One region of the Pseudomonas sp. MF08831 genome, then DNA from elsewhere that is predicted to be linked to it. Evidence: predicted binding sites of a transcription regulator. Region 1 holds the regulator's gene; each other region holds the start of a gene.
What was found. Region 1 encodes FliA, which starts transcription of late flagellar genes. Its sites were predicted from a motif close to CTAAAGTTTNNNNNNNNNNNGCCGNTAA; they were not measured.
Positions count from the first base shown of each region.

Region 2: the regulator FliA is predicted to act here: its motif matches at 4,146-4,173, upstream of AC19YS_RS14435 (methyl-accepting chemotaxis protein).
Region 3: the regulator FliA is predicted to act here: its motif matches at 2,266-2,293, upstream of AC19YS_RS26490 (methyl-accepting chemotaxis protein).
Region 4: the regulator FliA is predicted to act here: its motif matches at 2,694-2,721, upstream of AC19YS_RS28220 (methyl-accepting chemotaxis protein).

Region 1 is NZ_JCBCUX010000016.1:127,848-133,510, reverse strand. It holds gene AC19YS_RS27115 (chemotaxis protein CheA) at 1-150, opposite strand, end outside; gene AC19YS_RS27110 (protein phosphatase CheZ) at 162-950, opposite strand; gene AC19YS_RS27105 (chemotaxis response regulator CheY) at 969-1,343, opposite strand; gene fliA (RNA polymerase sigma factor FliA) at 1,512-2,252, opposite strand; gene fleN (flagellar synthesis regulator FleN) at 2,249-3,082, opposite strand; gene flhF (flagellar biosynthesis GTPase FlhF) at 3,189-4,505, opposite strand; gene flhA (flagellar biosynthesis protein FlhA) at 4,517-5,663, opposite strand, start outside.
Region 2 is NZ_JCBCUX010000006.1:104,812-110,474, forward strand. It holds gene AC19YS_RS14420 (FAD-dependent oxidoreductase) at 1-454, opposite strand, end outside; gene AC19YS_RS14425 (AAA family ATPase) at 537-1,058, opposite strand; gene pnuC (nicotinamide riboside transporter PnuC) at 1,055-1,618, opposite strand; gene AC19YS_RS14435 (methyl-accepting chemotaxis protein) at 2,444-4,078, opposite strand; gene AC19YS_RS14440 (undecaprenyl-diphosphate phosphatase) at 4,308-5,138, shown strand; gene AC19YS_RS14445 (DUF1294 domain-containing protein) at 5,135-5,518, shown strand; gene AC19YS_RS14450 (MmcQ/YjbR family DNA-binding protein) at 5,507-5,663, opposite strand, start outside.
Region 3 is NZ_JCBCUX010000016.1:894-6,556, reverse strand. It holds gene hrpA (ATP-dependent RNA helicase HrpA) at 1-310, opposite strand, end outside; gene aceK (bifunctional isocitrate dehydrogenase kinase/phosphatase) at 435-2,144, opposite strand; gene AC19YS_RS26490 (methyl-accepting chemotaxis protein) at 2,532-4,157, shown strand; gene AC19YS_RS26485 (DMT family transporter) at 4,222-5,124, shown strand; gene AC19YS_RS26480 (WxcM-like domain-containing protein) at 5,192-5,663, opposite strand, start outside.
Region 4 is NZ_JCBCUX010000018.1:29,480-35,142, forward strand. It holds gene AC19YS_RS28215 (FecCD family ABC transporter permease) at 1-931, opposite strand, end outside; gene AC19YS_RS28220 (methyl-accepting chemotaxis protein) at 1,086-2,642, opposite strand; gene AC19YS_RS28225 (hypothetical protein) at 2,791-3,234, opposite strand; gene AC19YS_RS28230 (mechanosensitive ion channel family protein) at 4,659-5,663, opposite strand, start outside.

The sequences.
Region 1 (5,663 bases):
AGTGTGAAAACCGCGAAAAATTGCATTGAGCAGGTTCGCATCATCCGGTCGGCTTTCCAGCTCGACCAGTTGCTCGGACAGTTGCTCTAAAATTTCGCCGGCCTCTACAAGGAAATCCTGAAGGATTTCTTCATCGGCGCCGAAGCTCATGTGGGTGCTCCTTAGAAGCCTAAACTGGATAACAGGTCATCTACGTCATCCTGACCTGACATAACGTCTTCACGTTTATCGGCATGAATCTGCGGACCTTCACCCTTGGCGAGATGTTTTTGTGGATCTTTTTCCGAGAGGATCGCTTCGCGGTCATGTTCGATGCCGGCAAAACGGTCTACCTGGCCGGCCATGAGCACCAGTTTGAGCAGGTTGCTTTCCACTTCGGTGACCAATTGGGTCACGCGCTTGATCACCTGACCGGTGAGGTCCTGGTAATCCTGGGCCAGCAGAATGTCATTGAGGTTGCTGGAAACCGTGCGGTTTTCCTGCTCGCTGCGTGACAGAAAAGCGTCAACCCGACGCGCCAACTCACGAAACTCTTCAGCCCCCACTTCACGACGCATGAAGCGGCCCCAGTCAACGCTGAGCGCCTGAGCTTCGGTGGCCATGCCATTGACCAGCGGCGTGGCGTTTTCCACCAGGTCCATGGTGCGGTTGGCCGCCGCCTCAGTCAGCCTGACCACATAGGACAGGCGTTCGGTGGCATCGGTGATTTGCGAAATTTCTTCGGCCTGGGGCATGTGCGGGTCAATCTGAAAATTGACGATCGCACTGTGCAGCTCGCGTGTGAGCTTGCCCACTTCCTGGTACAGGCCGCGGTCACGGGTCTGGTTAAGCTCATGGATTAACTGCACCGCGTCGCCGAACTGGCCTTTTTCAAGGCTTTCGACCAACTGGTGAGCATGCTTTTTCAGGGTCGACTCAAAGTCGCCCTGTGACGTTTCTTTATGCTCCATAGCTCCCCCGTGGCAGCATCAATGACCGATGCGTTCGAAGATTTTTTCGATCTTCTCTTTCAAGGCCAGTGCAGTGAATGGCTTGACCACGTAGCCGTTTACCCCGGCTTGGGCGGCTTCGATGATCTGTTCACGCTTGGCTTCGGCGGTCACCATCAACACAGGCAGGCTGCGCAGTTTTTCATCGGCGCGCACGTGACGCAGCAAGTCGATACCGGTCATGCCCGGCATGTTCCAGTCGGTTACCAGAAAGTCGATGCTCCCGCTGTTGAGGATCGGAATCGCCGTAATGCCGTCATCCGCCTCGACCGTGTTGGTGAACCCAAGGTCACGCAACAGGTTTTTTATGATCCGCCGCATCGTTGAGAAGTCATCAACGATGAGGATTTTCATGTTCTTGTCCAATTCGACCTCCAAGCAGTCTTAAACGCGCCCAGCACCTGGACGCGCCATTTCAATCAACAGGCGTTACACAAAAAGGACTGCCCAGGGCACCACGGTACGAACCCGCGAAGGCATGAAGCCTTCGCGGTAGCGTCTGCAGTGTCCCCACACTGCCTGTCAGCGCGCGCGCCACTCTCCCAATCGCCCCCGCAAGCGGGCTGCGCACTGGCTGTGCAACTGGCTGACACGCGATTCGCTGACCCCCAGGACCTCACCGATTTCCTTGAGGTTCAGCTCTTCGTCGTAGTACAGCGCCAACACCAGTCGCTCACGCTCCGGCAAATTGGCAATCGCTTCCGCCAGCGCACCCTGGAAACGTTCGTCCTCCAGGTCGCGTGACGGTTCGAGATGAGCACTCGCGCCGTCCTCGTGCAGCCCTTCGTGTTCGCCGTCCTGCAACAGGTCGTCGAAACTGAACAGGCGGCTGCCCAAGGTATCGTTCAAAATCCCGTAGTAATCGTCGAGACTCAATTGGAGTTCGGCCGCAACTTCATGATCTTTAGCGTCACGACCGGTTTTTGCTTCAATTGCGCGAATTGCGTCACTGACCATGCGCGTATTGCGGTGTACCGAACGCGGCGCCCAATCCCCTTTACGCACTTCATCGAGCATCGCGCCACGGATACGGATACCCGCATACGTCTCGAAACTCGCGCCTTTGCTCGCGTCGTATTTGGTCGACACTTCGAGCAGACCGATCATGCCGGCCTGGATCAGGTCTTCGACCTGCACGCTGGCCGGCAGGCGTGCCAGCAAGTGATAGGCAATGCGCTTGACCAGGGGCGCATAGCGCTCGATCAATTCGCCCTGGCTGTCACGTGCCGACTTTTTGTAAAGGTTGTAGCCGCTGGATGTCATAGCACCGGTCCTGCGCTCGTCTGATGCACCAATCGCTCGACGAAAAACTCCAGATGCCCCCGAGGGTTGGCGGGCAACGGCCAAGTATCGACCTTCTGGGCAATAGCCTTGAACGCCAGTGCGCACTTCGAACGAGGGAACGCTTCGTAGACCGCACGCTGCTTTTGCACAGCCTTGCGTACACACTCGTCATAGGGAACTGCGCCTACATATTGTAAGGCGACATCCAAGAAGCGATCCGTGACCTTGGTCAACTTGGCGAACAGGTTGCGCCCTTCCTGCGGGCTTTGGGCCATGTTGGCCAGCACGCGGAAGCGGTTCATGCCGTAGTCACGGTTAAGCAGTTTGATCAGGGCATAGGCGTCGGTGATCGAGGTGGGTTCGTCGCAGACCACCAGCAGCACTTCCTGGGCGGCGCGCACGAAGCTGACCACGGACTCGCCGATGCCGGCGGCGGTGTCGATCACCAGCACGTCGAGGTTATCGCCGATATCGCTGAACGCCTGGATCAGGCCGGCGTGCTGCGCCGGGCTCAGGTGCACCATGCTCTGGGTGCCCGAGGCGGCCGGCACGATGCGAATGCCACCGGGGCCTTGCAGCAGCACATCGCGCAGCTCGCAGCGGCCCTCGATCACATCGGCAAGGGTGTGTTTGGGTGTCAGCCCCAGCAGAACGTCGACGTTCGCCAGGCCCAGGTCAGCATCCAGCAGCATGACGCGACGGCCAAGCTCTGCCAGGGCCAGGGACAAATTCACTGACACGTTAGTTTTCCCGACGCCACCTTTGCCGCCGGTCACCGCGATCACCTGTACGGGATGCATGCTGCCCATTTTATTTCTTTACCTTGTCTTGCTTAGACGCAGGCTACATGGCTTGGCCGCGTGAATCGCTTGCAGACCATCGATGTAGATACATTTCATGGTGTTCATCCTGGCCTTAACCGACCCGTTTGGCGGGGTTGTGGTAAAGGTCGGCGAACATATCGGCCATCGCTTCCTCGCTAGGCTCTTCTTGCATTTGCACGCTGACAGCACGGCTGACCAACTGATGACGGCGCGGCAGATGGAGATCATCCGGGATCCGCGGCCCGTCGGTCAGGTAGGCGACCGGTAATTCATGACTGATGGCCAGGCTCAGCACTTCACCCAGGCTCGCGGTTTCATCGAGCTTGGTGAGGATGCAACCGGCCAGGCCGCAACGCTTGTAGCTGTGATATGCAGCGGTAAGAACCTGTTTCTGGCTGGTGGTTGCAAGCACCAGGTAATTTTTTGACTTGATGCCGCGCCCGGCCAGGCTTTCGAGCTGCATGCGCAGCGCCGGGTCACTGGCTTGCAGGCCGGCGGTGTCGATCAGCACCACGCGCTTGCGCAGCAGCGGGTCGAGGGCATTGGCCAGCGACTGGCCCGGGTCAACGTGGGTCACCGTCACGTTGAGGATGCGGCCCAGGGTCTTGAGCTGCTCCTGGGCGCCAATGCGGTAGCTGTCCATGCTCACCAGCGCGATATTCTGCGCGCCGTACTTGAGCACATAACGCGCTGCCAGTTTCGCCAGGGTGGTGGTCTTGCCCATGCCGGCCGGGCCGACCATGGCAATCACACCGCCCTCTTCCAGGGGTTCGATTTCCGGGGTGACGATCATGCGTGCCAAGTGCGCCAGCAACATGCGCCAGGCCTGGCGTGGTTCTTCAACTTCGGCGGTCAGCGCCAGCAGGTCGCGGGACAACGGGCCAGACAGACCGATGCGTTGCAGGCGACGCCACAGGTTGGCTTGTTGCGGCTTGCTGCCTTGCAACTGGTTCCACGCCAGCGAGCCCAGCTGCACTTCGAGCAGCTCACGCAGGCCGTTGAGTTCAAAGCGCATCGAGTCGAACACGCGCTGGTCGACTGCGGCAGCCGGGGCCGGCGCTGCAGGACGTGGCGGTTCTTTGAAGGTCGGTTCAACCAGCGGCTCGGCAGCGGTCAGCGGCAGGCCGGCGAACAACTGGCGGTTGGTGCTGGCATCGCTGTCGCCGCGCATGCTCAATTCAGCCTGGGCCGAGACAATCCGCGAGGCCGTCTTGCGCAGCTCGTCTTCGAGCTCCATGTTCGGCACACGCGGCGCCAGCGCCGAGGGGGTGTAATCCAGGGCAGCCGTCAGCTCGACACCGCCGGCAATACGACGGTTTCCGATAATCGCGGCATCGGCGCCCAGCTCATCACGTACCAGTTTCATGGCCTGACGCATATCGGCGGCGAAAAAACGCTTAACTTGCATAACCCACTACCTCAGCCGTTGGGCCCTACTGTCGCGACAATAGTCACTTGCTTGTTGTCAGGAATTTCCTGATAAGCCAAAACGTGCAAATTCGGCACTGCCAGACGTCCAAACCGCGACAACATCGCGCGGACCGGGCCCGCCACCAGCAGAATCACCGGGTGACCCGCCATTTCCTGGCGCTGCGCGGCTTCAATCAATGAACGCTGCAGTTTTTCCGCCATGCTTGGCTCCAGCAGAACGCCCTCTTCCTGGCCTTGTCCTGCCTTCTGAATACTATTGAGCAATATTTGTTCCAACCTTGGCTCCAAGGTGATCACAGGCAGCTCAGACTCAATCCCTACAATGCTTTGCACGATTGCACGGGACAATCCGACCCGCACCGCCGCCACCAGCGCGGCGGTATCTTGACTCTTGGCGGCGTTGTTCGCGATGGCCTCGGCGATGCTGCGAATGTCGCGTACCGGCACCTGTTCGGCGAGCAAGGCCTGCAACACCTTGAGCAATTGCGACAGCGAGAGCACGCCCGGCACCAGTTCTTCGGCCAGTTTTGGCGAGGCTTTGGCCAGCAAACCCATCAATTGCTGGACTTCCTCGTGGCCGATCAGCTCGTGGGAGTGCTTGTACAGAATCTGATTGAGGTGCGTGGCGACCACCGTGCTGGCGTCTACCACGGTGTAACCCAGCGATTGCGCCTGGCTGCGCTGGCTGACTTCGATCCACACCGCTTCCAGGCCAAAAGCCGGATCTTTGGCGGTGATGCCGTTGAGCGTGCCGAACACCTGGCCGGGGTTGATCGCCAGTTCGCGGTCGGGGTAGATCTCGGCTTCGGCGAGGATCACGCCCATCAGGGTCAGGCGGTAGGCGCTGGGCGCCAGGTCGAGGTTGTCGCGAATGTGTACGGTGGGCATCAGGAAGCCCAGGTCCTGGGACAGCTTCTTGCGCACGCCCTTGATCCGCGCCAGCAATTGGCCGCCCTGGTTGCGGTCTACCAGCGGAATCAGGCGGTAGCCGACTTCCAGGCCGATCATGTCGATCGGGGTTACGTCATCCCAGCCCAGCTCCTTGGTTTCCTGGGCGCGGGCCGGCGATGGCAGCAGGTCCTGCTGGCGGGCGATTTCCTGCTGGGCCTGCACCTTGACCAGGTTTTGCTTGCGC
Region 2 (5,663 bases), on a different contig from region 1:
GAGCTTGTTCGCGGTCGATCCACAGCAATCGTCCGCTGAAGCCCTGCTGATGCAACGTCGCCACGGCGGCAGTGCCTGCCGCGCCAGCGCCGATGACCGCAAAACAGCGGTGTTCATCCCGCGCTGGCGCGGCTTCGGCGACGATGGGCTCGTCGCCAACACTGACCACGCCATCGTGCACCTGCACTGGGTATTGCGTGAGCCCGACCAGTGCCGGAGGTTCGATGACGGCGCCGCTGTCCACGGCAAACGCCGCTTTGTGCCAGGGGCAGATGATCCGCCCGTTACAGATCACACCTTCTTCCAGCGGAGCGCCGGCGTGCGGGCAGTCGGCCTGGAAGGCGCGCACCCGGTCGCCGACACGCACCAGCAAGACAGGATGCTTTGCCGCGGTGACGCGAACGCCACGGTTTTCCGGCAAGTTAATCAGGCGAGCAACAATGCGCATGTTCATAGGCCAATCTCCTTTAGAAGATTGACTGGCGCCGAAGGAAAGGGACTGCGTCGACCCGATGGTCGGTACTCAGGATCGGGCCTTACGCCAGCAGTTGCGCCACCGCTTCAAATGCCTTGTCACGCCGCGCTTGCCAATCGCCGCCAATCACCACGGCGGGCTGCTGGTGCTGTTCGATCCACGCCAGGCTGCCCTGGAAAAACGCCCGACGATCAGCCAGTTCCGGTTGGCAGCGCTGGCCGTCGGCGGTCCACTCCACATCCTCGGGAGACAGCAGCAGATGCAGGTCGTAATGCCGGGCCAGGAGTTCGTCGTCCAGCCAGGCCGGGTAGTCGCCGAACAGCGTCTGGCTCCACAGTTTGTTCGTCAACAGGTGAGTATCGAGCACCAGCAGGTTGGGCTGTTCGGCGCGGGCAGCGTCTTCCCAGGCCAGCTGGCCGCGGGCGATCGCCGGAATATCCGCCAGGGTGGTGTCGCGTTGGTGATGGTCGATGAAATACCGCACGTATTCGCCAACCATCAGCCCGCCAAAGTGTGCATGCAGTTCAGCCGCCAGCCAGCTTTTGCCGCTGGATTCGGGGCCTGCCAGTACTACCACTTTCATGCGTGCAACGCCGGGTCGCTGCGCCATTCACGCCAGCCTTGCACGGCAATCGCGGTGAACAGGGCATAAAGCGCGGCGGTGAGGTACAGGCCTTTGTAGAGGAACAGGCCGACGAAGATCACGTCCACGGCGATCCACAGTGGCCAGCATTGCACGCGTTTTTGCGCCATCCACATTTGCGCCACCAGGCTGAAGCCGGTGAGGGCGGCGTCGAGCCACGGCTGGGCGGCGTCGGTCCAGTGGGCCATGGCCGCGCCGAGCAGCAGGCTGAAGACGGCGCCGACGGCCAGGCTGCTCATGATCGCGGGCACGCCGAGGCTCGTGACCTGGCGGCCTTGCTTGACCTCGCCGGCGCGGGTCCATTGCCACCAGCCGTAAAGTTGCAGGGCGGCGTAGACCACTTGCAGGAGCATGTCGGAATAGAGCTTTACGTCGAAGAACACCCAGGTGTAGAGCAACACCATGACCAGGCCGATGGGCCAGCACCAGGGGTTTTGTTTGACCGTCAGCCAGACAGCGATCACCCCCAGGGCGGCGGCGAACAATTCAAGCCCGGACATGGCGGTTCCTTGGGAGAGTGGGAGAGGGCGCTAATTGTAACCAGAGGTGAGGAATGTTTAAACGCGGATGTGGAGGCATACACATTGCTGCGGTCATAGCGGCTGGCGTGGTTTGACGAGGTGCCTGAGATTGATGTCAAAAGCAGAGCACGGCGTGCGTGGCAGAAGCTGAGCAACACCCCATCACCAGATGTACTGAGCATCAACTGTGGGAGCGGGCTTGCTCGCGAAGGCGGTGTGCCAGCGACCTATGAGCTGGCTGAACCACCGCATTCGCGAGCAAGCCCGCTCCCACAAGTTGACTGCGTTCAGCGGCCAGCGCCGTACTGCTTTGCTTTTCTGTGGGAGCTGGCTTGCCTGCGATGCAGGCACCTCGGTGTATCAGGCACAACCAGTTGATGCCATCGCAGGCAAGCCAGCTCCCACATTGAATTGGGTTCAGCTCTCAAGATCAGGTCGGCTGTCAGGCCGCCTCGCCTTCGCTTTTGATCTAACCACTCAGGTCGGCTACTAGGCCGCCGTGCTTTGCTTTTGATTTTGATCTCAGGCGCCCCGTTAAACCACGCTGGCCGAACGCAGGCTTGAATCCGTGGGTAACCCGGCAGGACGCCGGGTTAGCCGTGTTGGGCCATGGATGGCCCGTCACGGCGGCCCACGGATTCAAGCCTGCGTTCGGGCACACCGAGCCCAAGCGAGGTGCCGAGTGGTGGGGCAAGAGCCCTTTGGTTATTTTGGGGCTTTTCCAAAGCGACCCGCCGTAAGGGCGGAACCCAAAGCGGCCATCACCCAAACACCGGATATGTACACCCACCCCCCCAAAAAAAGCTAAACCTTGAACTGCCGCAGCAACCCGTCCAACTCCTCACTCAACCCACGCAAATGCGCACTCGCCACGCTGGATTGCTCCGCCGCCAGCGCAGTGCTGTGAGACAACCCGGCCGCCTGGGTGACGTTCTGGTTGATATCCTCCACCACATGCGCCTGTTGCAAGGTCGCGCTGGCAATCGAGGCATTCAGCCCGTTGAGGTTACGCAACGCCTGGCCAATGGCGTTAAGACTGGCACCGGCCTGCCCAGCCTGTTCAATCGTCAGCTGCGAAGCGCTATGGCTGTCACTGATCACCTTGACCGCCGCTTCCGAGTGCCCCTGCAGACGCTCAATCATCACTTGGATTTCAGCAGTGGATTTTTGCGTACGTTGAGCCAGCAGCCGCACTTCATCGGCGACCACCGCAAACCCACGGCCCTGCTCCCCGGCGCGTGCGGCCTCAATGGCCGCGTTAAGCGCCAGCAGGTTGGTCTGGTCAGCGATGGAGCGGATCACTTCCAGCACACCACCAATCTGCGTGCTCTCGCTGGACAAGGTGCGAATCACCTCCACGGCCTGGCTGATGGTGCCGGAGAGCTGGTCGATCTGCTGCAAACTACCGTCAATATTCACCTGGCCCTGCTGCGCCTGGGCCTGGGCATCGCGCATCTCACTGGCGGCATGTTCGGCGTTTTTCGCCACGTCCTGCACGCCATAGGTGACTTCATTTATCGCCGTCGCCACCAGTTCCATCTGCTGCGACTGCTGTTGGCTGCGGTCATGCGCCTGGCTGGCGTTGTTGCCCAATTCCGTGGACGACTGGCCCAACGCATTGGCGCACACCTGCAACTGGCCGACCACCTGGCGCAGCTTGGCGGTAAAGCTGTTGAAGTGCCGAGACAACTGGGTGACTTCGTCGCGCCCGTGGGTGTCGAGGCTGCGCGTCAGGTCGCTTTCGCCACTGGCGATATTGGCCATGGCGTTCACCGCCGCCTGCAACGGCGTCACGATGCTGCGCACAATCAGGGTGACCAACACGGCCATCAGCAGAGCGATGCCCAGGCCAATCAGCGAGGCCTTCCACACCTGGCCCGTGAACTCGGCCTGCACATCATCCACGTACACGCCGGAGCCGATAATCCAGCCCCAGGGTTCGAACAGCTGGATGTACGAGGTTTTCTCCACGGGCGCTTCGGCGCCAGGTTTGGGCCAGCGATAGTTGACGATGCCGGCGCCCTTGGCCTTGGCCAGGATCACGAATTCGTTGAACACCGCAAAACCGTCCGGGTCGCGGATCGCCGAGAGGTTCTGGCCATCCAGCTTGGGGTTGGCCGCGTGCATGATCATCACGGGCGTCAGGTCGTTGATCCAGAAGTAATCGTCGTGGTCGTAGCGCAGGCCACGCACCGCGCTCAGGGCTTGCTGCTGCGCGGCTTCACGGCTGAGCACGCCGGTTTTCTCAAGGTTCTGGTAATAGGCCAGCACCCCGCTGGCGGTCTGCACCACGTGCTGGGTCTGCTGACGTTTGGCCTGGTAAAGGTCGCCATGGATCTGCTTGAGCATCAACAGCCCCAACGTCAGCAGCATCAACACGGCGACTATCAGGATCAGCCAGAGGCGGCGGCTGATCGACATACTGCGCAAACTGTTCATCGTCCTGTCACTCCATGCTTTTTATAATTGTGGGCGCTGCATCGAAATTTCCGGCTTGTCTGATAGGCTTTCGGCCTGTAATTGAAAAACCTGAGTACTCCCTGATTTTTCACGAAATTTTTGCAGACCGATGTTGAAAATCAGCACCGGAACTTGAGTGCGCTTGTCGTCAGTGAACTATTAAAAAGACAGTCAAGGCATGCCGACAGGCATGACCTTTGGGGGATACATGGATTTTTGGACCGCCATACAGGCATTGATTCTTGGCGTGGTGGAGGGGCTGACAGAGTTCCTGCCCATTTCCAGCACCGGGCACCAGATCATCGTCGCCGACTTGATCGGCTTCGGCGGCGAACGCTTTGAGGCGTTCAACATCATCATTCAATTGGGCGCGATCCTGGCGGTGGTCTGGGAGTTTCGGCGCAAGATCCTCGACGTGGTCATCGGCTTGCCGACCCAGCCCAGTGCCCGGCGGTTTACGGCTAACCTGATCATCGCGGTGGCGCCGGCCATCGTGCTGGGGGTGATTTTTGCCGACCTGATCAAGCACTACCTGTTCAACCCGATCACCGTGGCCACCGCCCTGGTCGTGGGCGGCGTGATCATGTTGTGGGCCGAGCGCCGCCAGCATGCGGTCCATGCTGAAACCGTGGACCAGATCACCTGGAAAGACGCGCTCAAGGTCGGCGTGGCCCAGTGCCTGGCCATGATTCCGGGCACCTCACGCTCCGGCGCCACCATCATTGGCGGCCTGTTGTTCGGCCTGTCGCGCAAGACCGCCACCGAGTTTTCGTTTTTTCTGGCGATGCCAACCATGGTCGGCGCGGCCCTGTATTCGGGCTACAAGTACCGTCACTTGTTCCAGCCCGATGACCTGCCGGTGTTTGCCATCGGGTTTGTCACCTCGTTCATCTTTGCGATGATCGCGGTCAAGGCCTTGCTCAAGTTCATCGCCAGCCACAGCTATGCGGCCTTTGCCTGGTATCGCATCGCGTTCGGTGTGCTGATCCTGGCGACCTGGCAGTTCGGCTGGATCGACTGGTCGGCGGTCAAGCCATGAACATTCAGCATCCGCGCCTCAAGGCGCTGATCTTTGTGCTGCTGTGCGCCGCGCCGCTGCTGGGAGCGGCGCTGGTGTGGCATCGCGGTGAGACAGTGATCCCGCTGGCCGCTTATGGCGTGGTCAGCGTGGTGGCGTTTTTTCTTTACTGGGGTGACAAGCGCAAGGCTGAGACAGCAGGCCCGCGCGTTCGCGAAAACATCCTGCACGCCGTGGAACTGGCCGGCGGGTGGCCCGGGGCGTTGATCGCCCAGCAGGTGTTCCGCCACAAGACGCGCAAGGTGTCGTACCAGGTGCTGTTCTGGGTCATCGTGTTGCTGCACGAGGTGTTCTGGCTCGACCAGTTATTCCTGGGCGGCACGCTGCTTTCAATCCTCTAGCAACAGCCCGATCTGCGTGCGCTTGGGCAGTTTGCTCACCACCAATTGGTGAGAACGCCGCAACAGGCCACGCAGTTCCTCGGCGCCCAGCGGGTAGGGCGTGTTCATGATGATCCACTGTGCCCGCGCCAGATAAGGCGCCGGG
Region 3 (5,663 bases), 130 kb from region 1:
GGGTGGTTTTACCCGAGCCGGTTTCACCGGCGATGATCAACACCTGATGCTTTTGCAGCGCCTCTTTGATCTCGTCGCGCTTGGCGGCAATCGGCAGGCTGTCGTCGTAGCGAACCACCGGCAGGCTGGCACGCCGCGCCGTGACCTGTGCGCAGGACGCCTGCATGCGCGTGACCCACTGCGCCAGCTTGTCCTCGTCGGGCTTCTTGCGCAGCTCGAGCAACTGGCGCCGCAAGCGGTGGCGGTCGGCGAGCATGGCGTGATCGAGGTTTTTCAGCAGTTGGTCGATAGCGGGCGCTTGGTCAGTCATCAGGTACTTTGAAGGTCGTCATTTATGCACGGCCGGCAAGTGTGGCAGAAAAGCCGCTATCAGCGTCAAGCTTCAAGCGGCAAGTAGACGCAAAACCGCTTACCTGTGGCTTGCCGCTTGAGGCTTACAGCTGCTCTTTTCTGCGGTACGGGAACACGTCGATGACCTTGCCGGCGCGAATCGCTTCCTGCAGGCCTTTCCAGTAGTCGGCGTTGTACAGCTCGCCGTGCAGCTCGTCGAACAGCTTGCGCTGGCCGGCGTCGGCAAACAGGAACGGCGGGAATTCTTCGGGGAACACATCCAGCGGCCCAATGGAGTACCAGGGCTCCGAGGCCATTTCGTCCTCGGGCGTGCGCGGTGCCGGGATGTGGCGAAAGTTGGCTTCGGTGAGAAAGCAGATTTCGTCGTAGTCATAGAACACCACGCGACCGTGGCGGGTGACGCCGAAGTTTTTCAGCAGCATGTCGCCGGGAAAGATGTTCGCCGCAGCCAGTTGCTTGATGGCCAGGCCGTAGTCTTCCAGCGCTTCGCGCACTTGGGCGTCGTTGGCGTTGTCGAGGTAGAGGTTGAGTGGGGTCATGCGCCGCTCGGTCCAGCAGTGGCGGATCAGCACGGTGTCGCCTTCGACTTCCACGGTGCCCGCAGCGACCTCCAACAGCTCGGCCAGGCATTCAGGCTCGAACTTGCTCAAGGGGAAACGGAAATCGGCGAACTCCTGGGTGTCGGCCATGCGCCCCACGCGGTCGACGCTTTTTACCAGGCGGTACTTCTCGATGACGGTGGCGCGATTGACGTTTTTCGACGGTGAAAAGCGGTCCTTGATGATCTTGAACACCGTGTTGAAGCCCGGCAGCGTGAACACGCTCATGACCATGCCGCGCACGCCGGGCGCCATGATGAAGCGGTCATCGGTGGTGGCCAGGTGGTTGATCAGCGCGCGGTAGAACTCCGACTTGCCGTGTTTGTAGAAACCGATTGAGGTGTACAGCTCGGCGATGTGCTTGCCGGGCAGAATGCGTTTGAGAAACCCGATGAATTCCGCTGGCACCGGCACGTCGACCATGAAATACGAGCGCGTGAACGAGAAGATGATCGACACGTCGGCTTCGTCCGTGATCAGCGCGTCGATCTGAATGCCGCGCCCTTCGCGGTGCAGCAGCGGAATCACCAACGGCCATTGTTCGTCACGGGTGTAGATGCGTCCTACGAGGTAGGCGCCTTTATTGCGGTAGAGCACCGAGGAAAACAGCTCAACATTGAGGTCCGGATCTTTGCACACCCAGTCCGGCAGGTTTTCGCGCAATTGCGCTTCGAGCCGGCGCAGGTCGGTCGCAAGGTCTGCGTAGGGTTCGCTGAACGCGTAATCGGCGAAGACCTGCGCCAGCATCGCCGTCAGGTCGCCCGCCGGCTGATAAACGCGGGTTTGCGCCGCACGCGCACGGCGCAGGCTCGGCCGCGTGGTGTGGATGAACATGCAGGCATCGCTGATCAGGTCGTGACTGAACAGGCTGCAGAAGATCGAGTTGTACCAGGTCTCGGACAATTCATCGTCAAAGCGCAGGTCGATCAGGCCGATGTAGGCACGCTTCACCAGCGGCCACGCGTCCACTTCCAGCAGCGTGGCCTCGTCGAACTGGGCACGCAGGCGCGCCGTTACTTCAGCGACTTTCTCTTCGTACAAGTTGATCCGCGCCGCCGAAGCCGCCTGCCCTTGCTGCCACTGGGCCTTCTCGAAACGTTCACGGGCGCCGTCAGTGATCTGGCGGAAGTGCTCACGGTAATCGTCGAAGCCATCGAGGATCATGCGGGCGATGGCAAGCGCGGACTGCGGCATACGGGAAACCTCGAACGGGCGTCTGGAAGCCCTGAGCTTAGCCAGTGAACGGGGGCACGAGAAGGATGATTTTTTGGGTCACGCTTTACAACTGTCGACACATTGTAGGGTTTTTTCAAATTTCATGATTCGACCGTATGGGCAGTAAACGCAGCCAAACGCGCCAGCACCTTTGGCTACAGCCCTGCAAGGCCGTGGCTTGACGCCTGCCAGGGTAAACAGCAGCGCGCTTGCGCTTCACAACTTATGTAACCGAATTGATACACCGTAAGGGAAACCCTGATTACCTCCTTAGTGGCACTTTGATATATAGCGCGCCCTCTCCCAGCCTAACAAGGTCTGAAGACCGATCCGGGAACAGGTTCTAATCGCCTAAGGAGCATTGAGATGTCATTGAGGAACATGAGGATCGGATTGCGCGCCAGTCTGAGTTTTGCGCTGTTGGCCGGTTTGCTGGTGATTGTCGGCCTGTTTGGCCTAGGCCAGATGGCTAAGCTGCGAGAAAGCGCGCTGGTCATCGAAGAGTCATGGATGCCGAGCATCGAGAATATCCACGACAGCGCGGCCTATGTGGCCAGTATCCGCTTGGAGGCCTTGCGCCTGGCGACCACCGACGAATCGCGGATTCGCGACAACAGCAAAAGCCTGATCACCCGCCAGAGCACTGAGCTGCAAACGCTGCTGACCCATCACGAAACCCTGACCAGCGGCGACGAAGAAGCCGCTCTGCTGAAAAAACTCAAAGCCGATGTGGGCACCTATCTCGGCATCGTCGGGCAGATGGTGGCCCTGGTGGACAAGGATCAACAGCAAGATGCCATCGACCTGCTGACCAGCCGCCTGGCACCCCAAGGTACGGTCCTCAACAAGAGCCTGGAGGACATGATCACCTTCAATCAGAAAGGCGTCGAAGACGCGGCCAATGCTGCCGCGCAGATGTATGCCAGCGCTCAGTGGGTGGTCGGCCTGATCATCGTGTGCGCGTTGATCGCCACTTTATTGCTCGCCTGGCTGCTGACCCGCAGTATCACCGCCCCCCTCGGCCAGGCCCTGGCCGTGGCACGCACCATCGCCGGCGGCGATTTGAGCCAGCCTGTGGTGGTGAAAGGCACCGACGAACCGGCGCAATTGCTGACGGCCCTGGCCACCATGCAGGACCAGCTGCGAACCACGATCCATGGCATCAGCGAATCGGCGCAGCAACTGGCCTCCGCCGCCGAGGAAATGAGCTCGGTGATGGAACAGAGCACCCGTGGCCTGCAGGCGCAAAACGATGAAATTGAACAGGCGGCGACCGCCGTCAACGAGATGAGCGCGGCCGTGGACGAAGTGGCGGGCAACGCGGTGTCCAGCGCCGAAGCGTCCAAGGCCTCCGATGAAGACAGCAAGCACGGCCACTATCAGATCAGCGAAACCATCAGCTCGATCCAGAACCTGGTGGACGAAGTGCTTGGCGCCTCGAGCAAAGCCGAAGGCCTGGCCGTGCAGGCTCAGGACATCAGCAAAGTGCTCGAAGTGATCCGCGGCATCGCCGGGCAAACCAACCTGCTGGCCCTCAATGCCGCCATCGAAGCAGCGCGCGCAGGCGAAGCCGGCCGAGGCTTTGCGGTAGTGGCCGATGAGGTGCGCTCGCTGGCGCAACGCACCCAGGATTCAACCGAAGAAATCGAACAGATGATCACCGGTATCCAGCAAGGTACCCAGGACACCGTCGACGCCCTCAACAGCAGCGCCGAACACGCCGGCCAGACCCTGCAACGCGCCAACAGCGCCGGCAGCGCGCTGGAAAAAATCACCGCGGCCATCTCGCAGATCAGCGAGCGCAACCTGGTGATCGCCAGCGCCGCTGAGCAGCAGGCACTGGTGGCCCGTGACGTCGACCGCAGCCTGGTGAACATTCGCGACCTGTCCACCCAAACCGCCGCGGGCGCGACCCAGACCTCCGCCGCCAGCCAGGAGCTGTCGCGCCTGGCCGTGGACCTCAACGGCATGGTGACGCGGTTTGTCCTGTAATTAGCCATTGTGTCGGCCAGGCCTCTAGGCAACACTCGCCGCCTTATTGAGGTAGGAGTGTTCCGTGAGACCTGTCGACACCCTGTATTTGCTGGGACTGGCTGCCATCTGGGGCGCGAGTTTCCTGTTCATGCGCATCATCGCGCCGGAAATCGGCACCGTGCCGACCGCATTTTTTCGCGTGTCGATTGCCGCCGCCGGCTTGCTGATGATACTCACAGCGATGCGCGTCAACTGGGACTTCCAGGGCAAGTTCAAGACCGTGCTGCTGCTGGGCGTAATCAACTCCGGCATCCCCGCGACCATGTACTCGGTGGCCGCGCAGGTGCTGCCGGCCGGCTACTCGGCGATCTTCAACGCCACCACGCCACTGATGGGCGTGTTGATTGGCGGGTTGTTCTTCAGTGAACGCCTGACGCCGTCGAAAATCGCCGGCGTCAGCCTGGGCCTGCTCGGCGTGGCCGTGCTGACGCGCGCCGGGCCGGTGGCGTTTGACCTGGAATTATTGATGGGGGCGCTGGCCTGCCTGTTAGCCACCACCTGCTACGGCTTCGCCGGGTTCCTCGCACGGCGCTGGCTGGACCAACGCGGCGGCCTGGACAGCCGACTCGCCGCGCTGGGCAGCATGCTCGGCGCCACCCTGTTTTTACTGCCGTTTTTTGCCTACAGCGCGATCAACCACCCGCCCGCGAGTTGGGGTGGCTGGCAGGTTTGGTCATCACTGCTAGGTCTGGGCCTTGTGTGCACGGCGTTTGCCTACATTCTGTACTTCCGCCTGCTGTCGTCCATTGGACCAGTGAAGTCGATGACCGTGACCTTCATGATTCCGCCGTTTGGGGTGCTGTGGGGCGCGTTGTTGCTGGATGAGCCGCTGTCGATGGCGCATGTGTATGGCGGGGTGTTGATTGGGGGGGCGTTGTGGTTGGTGTTGCGGCCAGGGACATTATTGTCGGGGAAACGCCGCTGATTGCGTTGGCAACCTCAGCGGCGTGACTCACGGGCAGTAATGGATGGACCGCAGGCAGTTACGGCCATCAAGCGCCGGTGATGAGCATTTTGAATTCGTCGTAATTGCGAATGTAATCGGCAGCATCATAGCGGTGTGAAGCGAACACCATCAGTACCGCGTCCTGGGAATAGCGGTACTGAATCCCCCAGGTCATCGGCGGTAAATACAAGCCCCTGTTCGGCCGATCCAGCACGAATTCCTCGCGGTTCTTGCCATCATCGGCAACCACGTGCACCGAACCTTTCACCGCCACCAGGAACTGATGGCAGACCCGGTGCGCATGTTCGCCGCGTGTTTCTGCCGTCGGCACGTCATATACCAGAAAGTAACGCTCTGACTTGAACGGCACTGTTCGCTCGAACTCGCCCACAGACAGACTGCCGCGAATGTCGGCGACCTCCGTCATGGTGTGCAACGTGACGCCGTTGACAGAAGTGGCGACCGCCCCAGGCGTGCTGGCGACCTTTTCAGCCCCATCCTGGCTTGCATCGACCGGC
Region 4 (5,663 bases), on a different contig from region 1:
CGCTCGACACACTCCGTGCAGTACCGTCGGCCGCGAGCAGGAAGACTCCACCCAGGCAGGCGCTGACGGGCAACAAACGAAGATTGCCGGGGCCGACCAGTAACCGAGCCAGGTGCGGCACGAGCAAGCCGATCCAACCGACCATCCCGGCCAGGCTGACGGTCATCGCACAGATCAACGTGGCCAGCACAATCACGCCATAGCGAATCTTCTGAACCGGTACGCCCAGGCTGTAGGCCTCGTCATCGCTAAGAGACAGGGCATCAATGACACGCCCTCCCAGGCACAGCAGCCCGATTGCCAGCGCCAGCACCGGTGCAATCCAGATGAGTGTGTGTTGGTCGACCGAGCTGAGACTTCCCAGTAACCAATAGACAATGCCTGGCAGTTGATCGACCGGATCAGCCATGTACTGAGTGATGGACAGCAACGCGGTGAACAACGCGTTGGCAACGATGCCACCGAGCACCAACAGCAGAATGGAAGAGGTCTGGAACAGATGTGCGATCCCCACGCCCACGGCCACGGCGACCAATCCGGTCGTACAGGCGAGCAAGGCGATGGGCAACGGATCCCAGTGCAGGAGGATTCCCTGGGCGGCACCGAAAGCACAGCCACTGAGTACCCCCAGCAAGCCCGGCGACACCAGCGGGTTACGAAAGACGGCTTGATACGCCGCCCCCGAGACTGACAGCCCCGCTCCCACCAATAGCCCGGCAAGGACACGAGGCAGGCGCGCGTCGATGATCAGGCTGTGTACCAACTGATAACGTTCGGTGGGCATCTCGCCAAGGCCAGCCATCGTCATGACGAATTGGCACAACTCACCCACTGAGATCGCATAGCGCCCTAACAATAAGGCGAGCAACGTCGCAGCCACCAATAGAAAGAAACTGAGCCAGGGTAGAGACACACGGGGAAAGTAGAACATCAGCCACTCGATATTGCGCTATGTAGAAAAGTATATAGCGATTGACGTCCTTCCACTCTGTGAAATCCCTGTCATGGAACGTTTGCATCCCGTGACAGAGCGGGACGTGGCCGATCGCTTGATGCCCAGTAGTGTCAAGTTGTCATGCTTTGCGTCAAACCTTGAACCGCGCGACCAGCGCTTCCAGCTCATGCCCCAGCCGCGCCAACTCGATACTTGACGAAGCGGTCTGGTCGCTGGCACTGGCTGTTTGTTCGGAAATATCGCGCACCGTGATCACGCTGCGATTGATCTCTTCGGCCACTGCACTTTGCTGCTCGGCAGCCGCAGCAATCTGCTGATTCATCAGTTGGATGGTCGATACCGTACGGGTAATATTTTCCAGCGACGTACCCGCTCGGCGAGTGAACTCAACACTGTGCTCACTCAATAGCAAGCTCGCTTCCATACTTGAAGACACCGCGTGAGTGCCACTTTGAACACCGGCCACCAGGCTTTCAATTTCCTCAGTGGAGCGTTGGGTACGCAAAGCCAGGCTACGCACTTCATCCGCTACCACGGCGAACCCGCGCCCCGCTTCACCAGCCCGAGCCGCCTCGATCGCAGCGTTGAGCGCGAGTAGATTGGTTTGCTGGGCGACAGCCTTGATGACGTCCAGCACGCCTCCGATTTTATCGCTTTGCTCTTTCAGATGAGCTACCGCCTCGGCTGAACGTCTCACCTCCAAGGCCAACCGCTCGATCTGCTCGATGGCTTCACCCACGACCTGATCGCCTTCCCGTGCATGCTGATCGGCCATCGTCGTAGCTTCACACGCCTCTTCGGCATTCAGTGCCACGGCTTGCACCGTGGAGGTCATTTCGTTCATGGCAGTGGCGACATGATCAGTCTCGACTCTCTGGCCGTTGACACCAGCACTGGTGTGTTTAGTGACAGCGGACAGTTCCTCCGCCGCACTGGCAATCTGGATAACGCTGCCGCTGATACCTCCGATCAGCTGACGCAAACGGCTGGTCATCTGTTGCAGACCGCTCTGCAACTGTCCCAGTTCGTCGCAACGGTCGACCACGACGTCCTGGCTCAAGTCGCCAGACGCAATCCGATCAACGTTTGTCAGCACGTGCCGTAGGGGTGTGACAATCTGCCGACTGATGACCCAAGCCACCACCACGCTTAGCAGCAACGCCAGCAGCGCCACACTGACGAGCAGGGCTTTGGCAAACGACGAATCGGTATCACGCTGCCTGTTTTGTGAGGCGATCAACTGGCCCGTGGTGTCGAGCAGGATGTCACCTTGTGCACTCATACGCGCAAACACTGGCGCCAGATCAACGCCCGGCTGACTCACGGTACCGAGTGCCTCGCGATACGCTTTGACGGCCGCAATCTGCTCATCAATCAACCCCTCATCGCGGGGGGCTGCCAGCAGCACGCGAGCAGCGCTCAAGTGCTCAGACAGCTTATCGAGCGTCTGTAGAATCAAATGAACACTGTCCCCCTGGGGGTTGAGCTCCATGCGCACACGATGAACACGCAGCTCCATCGTCATATCACTGACGCGAGCAATGCTCTCTACTTTAATACTGCGTTCGGTGAGTACATTAATCGCGACCCAGCCAGTAACGACCAGTAACAAGGAGAACCCCAGCACCAGGCCGAACCCCCAACTCAGCTTAGCGCTGACGCGGATGTTACGGATCCAACCAGACATAAATACTCCAGACAATGAAAAAAACGCGCTTGGATGGCCGAAGACGCTCGCTCATGGGCAGACAACTAGTCAACTTCAGAGGGCGCTGATCGCGTATTACAACTCTATAAGACAAACGCCCCTGCAGCGCAAAGGCGTAACTTTAGTATTAATTTAGTACTTGGAAGTGCTGTGGCAAGGGGCGGTTATTATTAGAGATATGACAGAATGCAAAATCACTGATCGATAATAACTGGCATGCCCTCGGCAGTGCCTCAAGTTCAGAGTGGCCACGAATGCCAATTGACTTCCAGCCCAGTATCATCGTAGAACTATTGCGATGTACAAGGGCGACACCCGTGTGCGCACTATTATCTTTTTCGCACCATAGCGAAACGGCAGCCGCCATGACGGCATCTAAATGCTTTCCCCCCAAGGCCTTTGCGTAAGAAGAGCGCTCTAGCCAACGATATAATTTGAGATGCTGTGCCCAATCAAAAATCTGGCCACTGTAGTTGACGTGACGAATAAAGTCGCGAAATAGCTTCTCGCCTTGTGCGTCATCCAGCGTCAATAACTCCGGGCACAAATCAAATAGGGTGTTCTGATACATCAGCAAGCCCTTTGCTTTTCGATATCTAGCATCTCTCATTAACTACCACCTCTTGGGCGAACCGATTGCCGCTAATGATCAATCGCACTGTAATTTTATCGCCCCCCATTCGCCACTTGTGTCGGCGTCAAGGAGGGGCGAGCTGAGTGCGAAAGTGCCCGCCGATCGTCATTCGGAGGCATCACTGATATATTCTCGAGCATTACAAATGGTCAAAGTATAAATATTCAACGTCGCAAATAGCTAATACGCAATATTGCCTACCGACAAGGAAAACAAAATAATATCTCTAGGTTAATACCCTGCAACCATACTGTCTAATCATTCTGATCGACCAGCCTATCAATCGACTCTATCACCCCCTCGTGCAGCACTTCGGCTCAGTGATAGAGCTGGCTGATCGCCTATTAAATATTAATGATTAGACGTTCAAGAGAAGCACTCGAATTATATAAAGATATCTCAATGGAACTCACGCCTTGAAAGGAGCCCCTGAATTTCGGTTGCCCTCCTGTCTATTGGCTTAGCGTTTTGGAAGCGCGACATAAACAATAAGGGCGTGCTTGTAATAATTATTGTCGGCCACCTATCATTGTACGTGCTCGTGGAATTGCATTTTCGCTCAGAAACCTATCCACTCAGAATACTTTTCGGCTCCTGACTTGCAGGGGCCGATACCGTCAGCTAGTCATCCTGAAGTCTATTAATCGAGGTGCATTTTACTGTGTCAGGGAGATACCGATGAGTCCCGATTTAAAATCCCTATGGCGGCGGGAACGTGCACGACGTGAAGCATTGTTGCATTTGAAAAGTCTATGTCCCGGTGATGCTCAAGCGTAACCGTATTTGGCAGTGCTCGATGAAATCGGTAGCCAAGACCGAGCACAGCCGATTGGTGAGGCATATGCATGTGTCAGAATCACAAGTCGAGGGAGTTGATGGCTACCCTTTCGTGATTGTGCGTGACCAGCATATCCCGCAGCCTTGGCGAATGAGATTTGAAGCTGCGAGTACGCTTTCGAATCGGCTGCGTGAAGGCTGCTATGCCCACGATTGGCACCGCTTCCTGCGGCTATGGCTACACGAAACGAATCACTTGGCTGCTCACAGAAAAGACGCCAGGAGTGATTGAGTTCGACTTGAACATAAAAGATTTGAGGCGCCACGTTTCCCGCCAAACCGAAAACGTATACAACCGACGCACCGTCACCCCGCTTTTGCGAGTAACCAACACACATTAAACGCACCAGCTCCAGTGACAACTTGCCGACAGCAGCCTCCAGCATCGCGTTCATGGCGTCAGACGAAACGGTGTAAAGGTCAGTACGCGTTTACATGATTATGCTCCCAAGACCGTAAGAAGTGATGCCCCGCTTAGTCACCCCACTGTCCTAGACTAATAGCCAGTTCGGTAATCCCCGGCGTTAAGTCAAATTACGCAACCACTGCAAGAAGCCCTTTTTCGTTGGCACTACCGGCGCTTCCTGAGTCAGGTTCTGCGCCGTATGTAGTCTGAAGTCCAGCAGGTTTTTCATCGCCTCACTAATGTCGTTGCGCACATCCAGGTAAGGCTTGAGGTACTCCTTCTCAATCCGATACAGCGTGCAATAGGTCTTGGCCGTGAAGTCCGCCGATACCGCCAGGTCAGACAAGACCCCACCCTCGCCAATCACTTCCTCCGGGCCCATGCGCCCAGCTTCGAATTTGTGCCCGTCTTTGCTCAACATCACCGAGACCACGCCGGATTCAATGATAAACAGATGGTCACTGACCTCTCCGGCTGGCAAGATCATCTCGCCGGCACGGAAGGTTTGCAGGGTCATATTCTGGCTGAAGTTTTCCTTCTCCTCCTGACGCAAGGTGGAGAAGATATTCGAGCTTTCCAGCAGTGCCCGTGCCCGCGATGTGGCTGCCGGTGTCGCCCCCTCGGAGGCCGACAGCAAGCTCACACCGGCCGCCGCAAGATGCCGATAGGCTAGGTCGTAGAGCTGGTTGCGCACTTCACGTTTCTGCCCCCTGGCCAGCACAAAACCACTGATTTCATATTCCACCCCGTCGCTGGTGGAGGTCTTGAAAGCGACACTGGGCGCCGGGTCGACCAAGAGTGGCCGGCAACCTTGCATGGCCCGCTCCAGGGCTTCTATCACCACTTGCGGTCGTGCATGGGGGCTGACTTGCACGCTGACCACCAGACCGAACATATTCGCCGGGCGCGAGAAGTTGATGATTTTGGCCTTGGCCGCCAACGAGTTGGGAATCACCGCCATGCTGCCCTGGGAGGTTTGCAGCCGCGTGGCGCGCCAGTCGATGTCAGTGACTCGGCCTTCGGTGCCATCGATGGAGATCCAGTCATCCACTTGATAGGGCTTGGTGGTGTTGAGCACGATACCGGAAAACACGTCATTTAACGTGCTTTGCAACGCCAGGCC